Regions from separate parts of the Priestia sp. VA7 genome, predicted to be linked through region 2. Evidence: riboswitches for the same ligand, from Rfam matches in the RefSeq annotation. Region 2 holds a riboswitch; the other holds the start of a gene.
What was found. A riboswitch is a leader RNA that binds a small molecule or an ion and turns the genes downstream of it on or off. The one in region 2 is predicted to bind preQ1.
Positions count from the first base shown of each region.

Region 1 (5,099 bases), on a different contig from region 2:
CATCAACTGCAAAGCATTCTTCATGCTTATCAAGCTCTGAAAAATCAATTTCAAGCTGACGTAGCTTTGTGTGTTCGATTGGTAGCTTTTTTCGAACAAACACTGTCACATGGTTATATAAGCTGTTGCTTAATAACATTTTTAAAAGTTCTTGACCAACAAGTCCGCTTGCACCTAATACTAATGCTGATCTCTGTGACATTCTTTCACCTTCTCACCTGTTGTTTTTGCAATGGAAAACAGGTTGCATACACAACCTGTTTGTTCGAATTAACGATTATCAATTGTTTCTGGGTATAAATCATGATTCATCAGGCGATAATTAGCCATTTCTTCATACTTTGTACCGGGACGGCCATAGTTTGTATATGGATCAATTGAAATCCCGCCGCGTGGTGTGAATTTTCCCCATACTTCAATATATCTTGGGTTCATCAGTTTAATTAAGTCATTCATAATAATGTTCATACAGTCTTCATGGAAATCTCCATGGTTACGGAAGCTGAACAAATAAAGCTTTAACGACTTGCTTTCTACCATTTTCTCATCTGGAATGTAACTAATATAAATGGTTGCGAAATCCGGCTGACCTGTTTTTGGACATAAGCTCGTAAATTCCGGACAGTTGAATTTCACAAAATAATCACGATTTGGGTGTTTGTTATCAAATGCTTCTAGAATCTCTGGTGCATATTCAAACAAATAGTTTGTTCCTTGATTTCCAAGGAGTGATACACCTTCTAATTCTTCATCTTTTCGACCGCTCATTTGTATTTCCTCTCTTTCTACGATTGTCATTCTAACAGCGTTTTTTTATTTTGTATATATCTGTTTTTATTTTTCTTTGTAAATTTTTTGCTATGCGCTTACACGCCTCGTTTATTTCCCCAAACAAGGGCGTGAACCTGCGGCAGAACTCTTACATCGTTCATGTTTTTAGCTGCCACTGCCTTATCGATTAACCATTCATACTTTTTAAGCAATTCTTGTGTTAACGACGCATTATCGATTGTCGTTAAGTCCTCGTTTCCTACTTGAACAAAAAATGGAACCTCAGGATAACGTTCATGAACAGACGCTGCATACTCAAAGTCCTCATCATTAAATACAACGACTTTTATGCTTATGTGCGCCATGCGTTTTTCCTTTATTAATGTTTCTATAATATCGTCTAATACGGCGAAATTTGTTTTCATTAATGAACTTGGAGGCTTAGGAGAAATCGTTAAATCATCGATCTTTAGGAACCAATCCTGATAACGGCTTCCCTGTGTTTCAAGAGCTGCTTTTACCCCATGACTGTGCAAAAGCTCTACAAGTGAACCAATTGCCTTGATAAGCGCAGGGTTTCCTCCAGAAATGGTGACGTGATCAAAGCACTCTCCTCCAATTTCTTTTAGCTCCGTCCAAATTTGTTCTGCTGTTAGCTGACGAATATCGTTTTTAGCAGATCCATCCCACGTAAAAGCTGAATCACACCAGCTGCAGGAATAATCACAGCCCGCGGTACGAACAAACATCGTCTTACGTCCTACAACCATTCCTTCCCCTTGAATCGTTGGTCCGAATATTTCAAGTACTGGAATTGTATTAGCCACGTTTTTTCACCTTCTTTGGGCGGTAAACTACGTAACTTGTCGGCGTTTCCCGCACGAATACTTGTACGCAAGAAGGCTTATTTGGTAGTGTGTCTAGATATTCTTGAACCAACTCATAAATTTTACGAGCAACAACTTCAGTTGTAGGAAAATCATTTGGATTTTCTTCGTTAAAGATAGAATGATCGTTCAATAATGTATGATCAAATTGACCAGAAACAATTTTTTTCAATAGCGCAAAGTTTACTAAAAAGCCCGCTTCGTCTAATGTATCTCCGGCAACAGTTAGATTTACGAAATACGTATGTCCATGGACTTGACGGCATTTTCCTGCTTCTGTGTGAGGAACAAAATGTGCCGCAGCAAACTGCATATCTTTGTTCAGTTCGTATTGATAGTCATGAAATACTTGAGGATACATTTGTTGCAGCATTATTCCTCTCCCCCTTCTTTTGTTTGCATGTATTGATCTAACCCGCGTTTTCGCAATTGACATGCGGGGCATTCGCCGCATCCATCAGCAACAATACCGTTGTAGCATGTTAATGTTTTTTCACGCACATACTCAAGCGCCCCTAGCTCATCCGCTAACGCCCACGTTTCTGCTTTATCAATCCACATAAGAGGCGTATGAATCACAAATTCAAAGTCCATTGATAAATTAAGCGTGACGTTTAACGATTTTACAAATACATCTCGACAGTCTGGATATCCCGAAAAATCAGTTTCACAAACGCCTGTTACGATATGACGACCTCCGCTGTTTTTAGCCAGTACGGCTGCAAATGATAAAAATAACAGATTGCGGCCATCCACAAATGTGGTAGGCAACTCTCCTTCTTTTTGCTCGATCTCAATATCATCTCGCGTTAAGGCATTTGGTGCTAATTGATTTAAAAGTGACATATCTAGTACGGTGTGCTTCACACCTAAATCAGCTGCAATAGCTTTTGCTACCTCTATCTCTTGGCTATGACGCTGACCATATTGAAAAGTAACCGTTTCTACTTCTTTAAAGTTTTTCAAAGCCCAAAATAGACATGTTGTACTATCTTGACCTCCGCTAAATACAACAATAGCTTTTTCATTTTTCATCATTATTGTTCGTCTCCTTTTTGATTGAAATCAAAAGAAGAAGAAACTTTATTGAACCGTTCGTTCCCTTTGTGACTAATTTTATAACACAAAAAAGAGACTGCTCTTTTCCAGCAATCTCCCTAAAAAGCAACTAAGATACACGTCCTCGCCAGCATACACATCAAAAAGACGCGTTGATAGAAAAGCACGTGAAAGAAGACACGCTAAAACCGTGTCTTTTGTCATCAACGATGATCTTAGTTTTTTATAGAGGGAGTTTTCGAACCTCTCCCGTACATATACAAACGTGCACGGCGTTTCTTCTTGAATTGTCATCGTATTATACCACATGCGTATAAATAATGCTATGTTTGTTGGCTTCTATCGCCTTTAGCTGCCTTATTTTTCTTTATATAAGAAAGAGCAATAAATAACGCCGGAAAACAGACGCTTAGTACAAATAAATAAAACGGCCAGTAATATTTTTCAAAATAATTGAAGTACGCTGTGTTGGGAATAATGTAATACGCCACGCCTGTAATGATTAGACCTAAAGGAAAGCTTAAAAAATTACGTATGCGTAAATTACACAATTGGACGATACTTAACTAAATGGCATAGAACACAATGACAACTTTAAAAAAGATAGATAACATCCAAAATAGTGTTCAACTTCGTCTTTTTTTACTAACCCGTCGATGTAAGCAACACCTAAAGTAAATTTTTCTTCAACCGAAATTCGAAACTCTCGTACAACTAAATCCGTGCTCTGTCCCAGTGCTTTTTTCATGCGGGATAAATTATCTCCCACCCTCTCAGATAATTTCTGCTCTTCCTGTGTAGAAGAAGCACCAGTATCCTTAGTGTCCTTAGTGTCCTTAGAGTCCTTCGATTCATCAGCTTTTTCTTTCCGCTTTTTGGATTTATTCGTTAACTCAGATAGTTTTTTTATACGCATTGTTCATCCTCCACTACATTGAACGAAAAGAAACGGAATTTCTTCTTTTTAGTCTCTATAGTTTTTGTATGAAAAGGAAATTTATACTTGAAGCCATTTTAATAATCTTTATTTTTGACATCATTTGTGCATTTCTATAGGATAGTAATGGATAATTCTTTGTTATTATGAAGAATGTTTATGCGGAACATTGAAAGGAGTCTATACATGGCACAATCACTTAAAGGCAAAGTAGCTCTTATTACAGGAGCAGGAAAAGGCATCGGTCGTTCAACTGCGATTGAATTAGCAAAAGAAGGCGTAAATATCGGTTTAATTGCTCGTACAGAGGCAGATTTAAAGGCTGTTGCTTCTGAACTAGAAGCATTTGATGTACAAGTTGCTTATGCAACAGCAGATGTTTCTTCTATGGAAGAAGTAAATGCAGCAGTTGAGCATCTACATACAAAATTAGGGGCAACAGATATCTTAATCAACAATGCAGGAATCGGTAAATTCGGAAGCTTTTTAGAGCTAGACCCAGCTGAGTGGAAACAAATCATTGATGTGAATTTAATGGGCGTTTACTACGTAACGCGCGCCGTTCTACCTCAATTAATCGAAAAAAATGGTGGAGACATTATCAATATTTCATCCACTGCTGGTCAAAAAGGTGCTCCCGTTACAAGTGCTTACAGCGCTTCAAAATTTGGCGTGCTCGGCTTAACTGAATCTCTAGCGTTAGAAGTGCGCAAACACAATATTCGTGTAACAGCTCTAACACCAAGTACAGTAGCAACGGAATTAGCGTATAAAGAAAACTTAACGGATGGCAATCCTGATAAAGTGATGCAGCCTGAAGACCTAGCAGAAATTATGGTCGCACAATTAAAATTGCATCCGCGTATTTTTATCAAATCTGCGGGCATGTGGTCCACAAATCCATAAACAAACATAGAAAAAGGAGAGCTTCAGCTCTCCTTTTTTGTGTCTTCCTTTATGTGGTGGTTACCTTATTTACGTTTAGGCGTGATTTCTTCTGATAGTTCTTCAAAAGATTTCACTTTTCCATGCGATGGGTTTTGTGATTGTTTTCGCACATTCCACTGACGCTCTTTTTGACTTTTAGACTGAGTCATTTTGCTTCATCCCCTTTTTATATGCTTACATGTAGTAGGATAAAACAAGCTGCTCTTTTCCATTCATCAAAACTACTTCCAATTTCTTTACTGCTTAGCTAAATGTATTTTAAACCATTTATCAATTTCCGCGTTATATTGATCATAATAAGCAGTTAGCGGATGGTCTCCGTTTTTGTACAGTACATATTTATATTCTTTTCCCTGCTCATCTAATTGTTTCACAAGCTTTTCAGCCTGCGTGTGGTGAACTTTACGATCATGATCACCCTGTAAAATCAAAAGAGGTGAATTTACTTTATCGCTCCAATAGACAACAGAACGACTTTTATACCTCTCTGGATACTG
Region 1 covers NZ_JBVQPN010000002.1:661,676-666,774, reverse strand. Annotated here, with positions in the region: gene AC0C45_RS09885 (NAD(P)H-binding protein) at 1-202, opposite strand, end outside; gene queF (preQ(1) synthase) at 271-768, opposite strand; gene queE (7-carboxy-7-deazaguanine synthase QueE) at 867-1,598, opposite strand; gene queD (6-carboxytetrahydropterin synthase QueD) at 1,591-2,031, opposite strand; gene queC (7-cyano-7-deazaguanine synthase QueC) at 2,031-2,696, opposite strand; PreQ1 riboswitch class I at 2,927-2,970, opposite strand; gene AC0C45_RS09860 (hypothetical protein) at 3,280-3,633, opposite strand; gene AC0C45_RS09855 (3-ketoacyl-ACP reductase) at 3,841-4,560, shown strand; gene AC0C45_RS09850 (DUF6254 family protein) at 4,626-4,751, opposite strand; gene AC0C45_RS09845 (alpha/beta hydrolase family protein) at 4,839-5,099, opposite strand, start outside.
Region 1: linked by a shared signal. The riboswitch ahead of queC (7-cyano-7-deazaguanine synthase QueC) and the one ahead of AC0C45_RS24950 (QueT transporter family protein) in region 2 are both predicted to bind preQ1.

Region 2 (5,099 bases):
TGCAAACAAGTAGAAGATATTGACCTTGGAGATCAAACATTCAAACTCATTTTTATGAAAATTAATGACTTGGAAAAAGATCAAAAAATAAGTTATAAAGGTCAGCGTGCTGTTGAACGTGATGTGGGTTGGCATTTTGTAGCAGAAGCAGACTTGCATAACCCTGACCATTTGTTTGGCATTGTTCCATTTGAAGGACGCTGGTATTTTGGAAAATATCAAAAAAGTGAAGCTGTATGGCTGCATCATTTGAAGAAACCGCGTGAATACTCTACGGCACTCAGTACCCGCCTTGCAAGAGCTGTAGCTAACATTGCCGTTCCAAATCCTGAAGGAATCAAAGCGATTGATCCATGCTGTGGTATTGGTACAGTTCTGGTAGAAGCTCTTTCAATGGGCATTGATATTGTAGGACGGGATATCAATCCACTTGTGACCGACGGATCTCGTGAAAATATTGCGTATTTCGGCTTAAGCGGTGATGTCAAAACGGGACCGATTTCGGATGTTACAACTCACTATGATGTAGCTATCATCGACATGCCTTACAATCTCTACACCCATGCGACGCCTGAAGATCAGCTTTCTATTTTGAAACACGCTCGCCGCTTTGCGGATAAAGTAGTCGTGATTACAGTAGATACGATTGACCATATGATTCATGAAGCTGGCTTTTCTATTTCAGATCGCTGCGTAGCGCGCAAAAGCGTATTTTCTAGACAAGTAGTCGTATGCGAATAAAAAAGACACCAGTCTAACAGGCTGGTGTCTTTTGATTTACCACTCTTTAGGTTCATAGTCTAATTCTTTGAATAGCTGCGTACGCTCTTTTTTCGTTAAATCTCTCCATTGCCCAACAGGTAAGTTATTTAAATGGATATTCATAATACGAGTGCGCTGAAGGCGGTACACTTCATATCCGAGCACTTCACACATACGGCGAATTTGACGATTTAAACCCTGTGTTAAAATAATTTGAAACTCATACTTAGACAGCTGTGTCACTTCACAAGGAAGCGTTTTTGTGCCTAAAATTTTCACTCCCTCAGACATGTTTTTGATAAACTCTGGTGTAATTGGCTTATCTACTGCAACAATATATTCTTTTTCATGCTTGTTTTCTGCACGTAAAATTTCATTAATAATATCGCCGTCATTTGTAAGTAAAATTAAGCCGTCTGAATCCTTATCAAGTCGTCCAACGTGGTGAATACGCAAAGGGTGATTGACTAAATCAATGATGTTTCCCTTTACTTTTTTTTCACTCGTACTTGTAATGCCGACTGGTTTATTAAGCGCAATATATACATTATTTCGAGCAATCCGAAGCTGTTGGCCGCTTACTCGAATATCATCGCCAGGCTTAACTTGATCTCCGACTTTTGCAACCTTTCCATTAACGGTTACTCTTCCTTCACTAATTAACTTATCTGCCCCTCGTCTTGACGCTTTGCCAGATTCGCTAATAAATTTATTCAGTCTCAGGTGAATCACAACCTTACATTTAAAAATTTTAAAATTTGTCTCTTCTATTCGAAACAGATATGTGTCAATTTCTATACCGTCCCTATCGTAACATGCTATACGCTTCTCGTCTTCTTTTAATTTCATTACTGGATCATATTTTTTTAACAGTAATAGAAGTATAGATCCAAAATACTTTGTAATCTTATTCTTAACATTTCAAGCAATGCTTACACCTGTCAAACTAACGTCAATCTCCACTCCTATACAAGACCTAAACGTCTAGATTGACTGATCCGTATAGGGTTGCTACCATTATACTGACCGATCAATTAGTAATTATATCAGGGAGCTGTTTTCATGGAATCAACCAATGGCGTAGGTTTAAACATCGGTCCCGTGATGACGCTTGCTTTAAATCAAGTGCCAAAACCGCTTCATGCTCACGGTTCAGCCATTTCAAATACGATTAACCAAGTTTCAGGCGCGATTGGACCCGCTTTGTATACAAGTATTATGACCATGGCTTCTCAGCACTTTATTCAACAATCAAATGAAACGAATAAAACGCTGTTACAAATAAAAAGTATGACAAGCGGGGTACATACCGTCTATTATGTAGCCATCGCTTTCGCCGTCGTTTCGTTCCTGCTCGCTCTTACGTTAAAGAAAAAAGACCAGCAGCTGGAGACGCAATAAATAAGAAACTAACAAGAGCTGCTCATGATTTGAGCAGCTCTTGTTACATGCAGAATTTATATTATAAATGTAAGAGCAATCATAGATACTATTAAAACAAGGATAACAATACTATTCTTTCTTTTTACCTTCCATGCTTCAATAGCGCCAACAATACCACCCATTGCTAAAATAAAAGCACCTATAACCTGGAGAGGCAGCAGAGATAACAACCTCCCTAAACTCGCTATCACTCCTCCGGTCAATATAAAACCTGTTGTTACAATAGATTTTAAAGATATTAAGTCTCGTATCGCTTTATTTTTTTCAGTTTTACTCAGTTTAAAGTACTCTACTATACTAAAAACAGCGGGTGTTCCCCATAAAATAAAGAAGCTAATCAATCTACCCGTGTCTACACTCACTGTTCATTCACCGCCTTTATCAATCCCTTACGCTCAGTTCCACCATTTAACAAATAGTTATATATTATTCTTGCTTCAAGGATCCTCCAAAAGAAAATTGATGGTAATCATCAAGCTTATTCCAATACCCTATGCACTTTACGTCAGGCTCATCAATACCTAACGCTTCTTTATTAGTTCCTTTGTAAGGAAGAAATGCCGTTAACTTCACCTTTTGTTTTGGCTTGATATTTAATTTATTTCCTTCTGCTAACACCTTAAATTTATTATCAGAATAACCGTTTTTCATTTTTAAAGGATAGGATAAAAATACATTATTTTGTTTGATGGTCAAATCGCTCTTGTTTACTAATTCCATTTCATATGAAATTCCTTGCTTCATTTTTTGTTCTTTGATTACGTTAATACTTATCTTTTCTAGTTCTCTTAAAGGAACGTTGTCTTCTTCTTTTGAACACCCGGCAAATAAGATGGCTAAAGCTAATAAAACAAGAATTCCTAACTTTCTATTCAAAAAACAATCCCCTCTCTAGTAACAAAGGTTATTTTACAATTATAACCCAAAAAGTTATTTAATGGTAAAATATAATTAAAAAAGCAAACCGTCATCGGTCTGCTTTTTTAATTGCTACGCATAGGTAATGTGTTGTTGTGCGAAAAACTTTTCGATAAGGAGTTTGCCAACTATATGTATATCGTAACAAAAGAAAAAAGAATGCGCTGTGAGATTTGTCACTCCTTCTTTCAAAATAATCTAACCGAATACTTCCTATTGCCTTACGCAAAAAGAGCAGATCGCAAACGCGACCTGCTCTTTTCACATGCTAGATATGGGTAATTTGTCCATGCGTGAAAAGCTCTTCAATAATAAGGGGTTTATCACTACACTTATAGAATAACAAAGAAAAAAAGATGGGGCTGTGAGATTTATCACAGCCCCATCTTTTTTATCCAACTAGCTTATTAAATTGTACACGTTTATTAATTGCAGCCATAATTGGTGCTCCAACAAGCATGACAATGAACTCACCAACAGCCGTTGTTAACCATGTAAAGAAAAATGGTAAATCAAATGCTAAGTGCAGTTCAAACGCAATAATAAACATCGTGAACGTAAATACAAGTGTATTAACAAGCATACGAGCCCACATATTTTTAATGTAGCGCATAGAAAAAATGGTAATGAGTAATGATAGCACGGATTGTCCTACCCCAAACACCAGATCATAAGCGACCATTGGTGAAAAAAACAAATTCGTCAGAAATACTCCTAGCACAATGCCATACACGTACTTTTTATTAAACACAATTAAGTGATTGAACATTTCCGATATACGAAATTGGATATTGGTGAAGCCAAACGGCTGGATTAACATACTGACAGCAATATACATAGCAGCTAAAAGACCGTTAACGCAAAGTGTTCTTATATTCATCTTACTATTCTCTCCTTAGTTTTTTAACGTGGGATGGTTACGAACCACGTAAACACTCAAAGAATCATACAGCAAGCTTAAGCTTTCGTCAATCTAGCTGTTTACAAACTACTGCCGGTTTCTATATCTTACATATTGACGGCTCTTTTTTCTTACTTTTCTTTAGTATAAAATAGAAGACGTATCAGTATACATAGGTGACATCAAGTAGTTAACCCTTTTGATTTGAAATACGAAAGGATTTGTAGCGATGTTAGATAATACAGATAAACGCATACTAGAAGAGCTATCAAAAAATGGACGTATAAAGATGAAAGAATTAGGAGAAAAAGTGCATTTAACCGGACAAGCCGCTTCTGCTAGAGTATTAAAGTTAGAAGATGAAGGCATTATCAAAGGCTATACAATTAACATTGATGAACGAAAACTCGGCTACATCATCCATGCATTTTTAAATATCTATACGCAGAGCATTCATCACCACCCCTACCTTACATTTTTAGAAAGTCAGCAGGAGCACGTTATCAACAACTTTAAAATCAGCGGCGATGGCTGCTACTTATTAGAATGCAAATTTCATTCAAATGAAGAACTAAATGATTTTTTGACAGAGCTAAATCAGCATGTGAATTACAAACTTTCAATCGTCATTAACAAATAAATTTTTTTGAAAAATTAAGGTATATTAATTTATGAAAATGGTAATCCTAATAACGTATTCCCCCTATTCCAATAAATTTGAAAATCCTTTGCACCATCGCAAAGGATTCTTTTTTTTATGTAGGAAACCGCCTTCTATTTTTTGAAAAGTTGAACATCTCTCACAGCGTTGACATAGCGGTCAGAGGTTTATATAATCGGTGACATCGAAGCATAGAAAAGCCGGATTAAGACCTATACACGTATCGTAATTCTTCGTCTTAGAAGTTGATCAGTTTTATAACTAGACAATTTCTAAGACGTTTTTTATTTTATCATTTATGAAACACTAGTAAAAACAAGATTCCACATGAAAATATCCTAATAATCAAGGAGGTTTGCATATTGAAAACAATCTATAAAGACATTATCTTAATTATTATTGGCGCACTTTTAG
Region 2 covers NZ_JBVQPN010000007.1:26,615-31,713, reverse strand. Annotated here, with positions in the region: gene AC0C45_RS24975 (TRM11 family SAM-dependent methyltransferase) at 1-741, shown strand, start outside; gene rluF (23S rRNA pseudouridine(2604) synthase RluF) at 778-1,485, opposite strand; gene AC0C45_RS24965 (MFS transporter) at 1,825-2,163, shown strand; gene AC0C45_RS24960 (hypothetical protein) at 2,220-2,567, opposite strand; gene AC0C45_RS24955 (hypothetical protein) at 2,632-3,081, opposite strand; gene AC0C45_RS24950 (QueT transporter family protein) at 3,515-4,003, opposite strand; PreQ1 riboswitch class I at 4,013-4,057, opposite strand; gene AC0C45_RS24945 (Lrp/AsnC family transcriptional regulator) at 4,254-4,664, shown strand; gene AC0C45_RS24940 (YitT family protein) at 5,048-5,099, shown strand, end outside.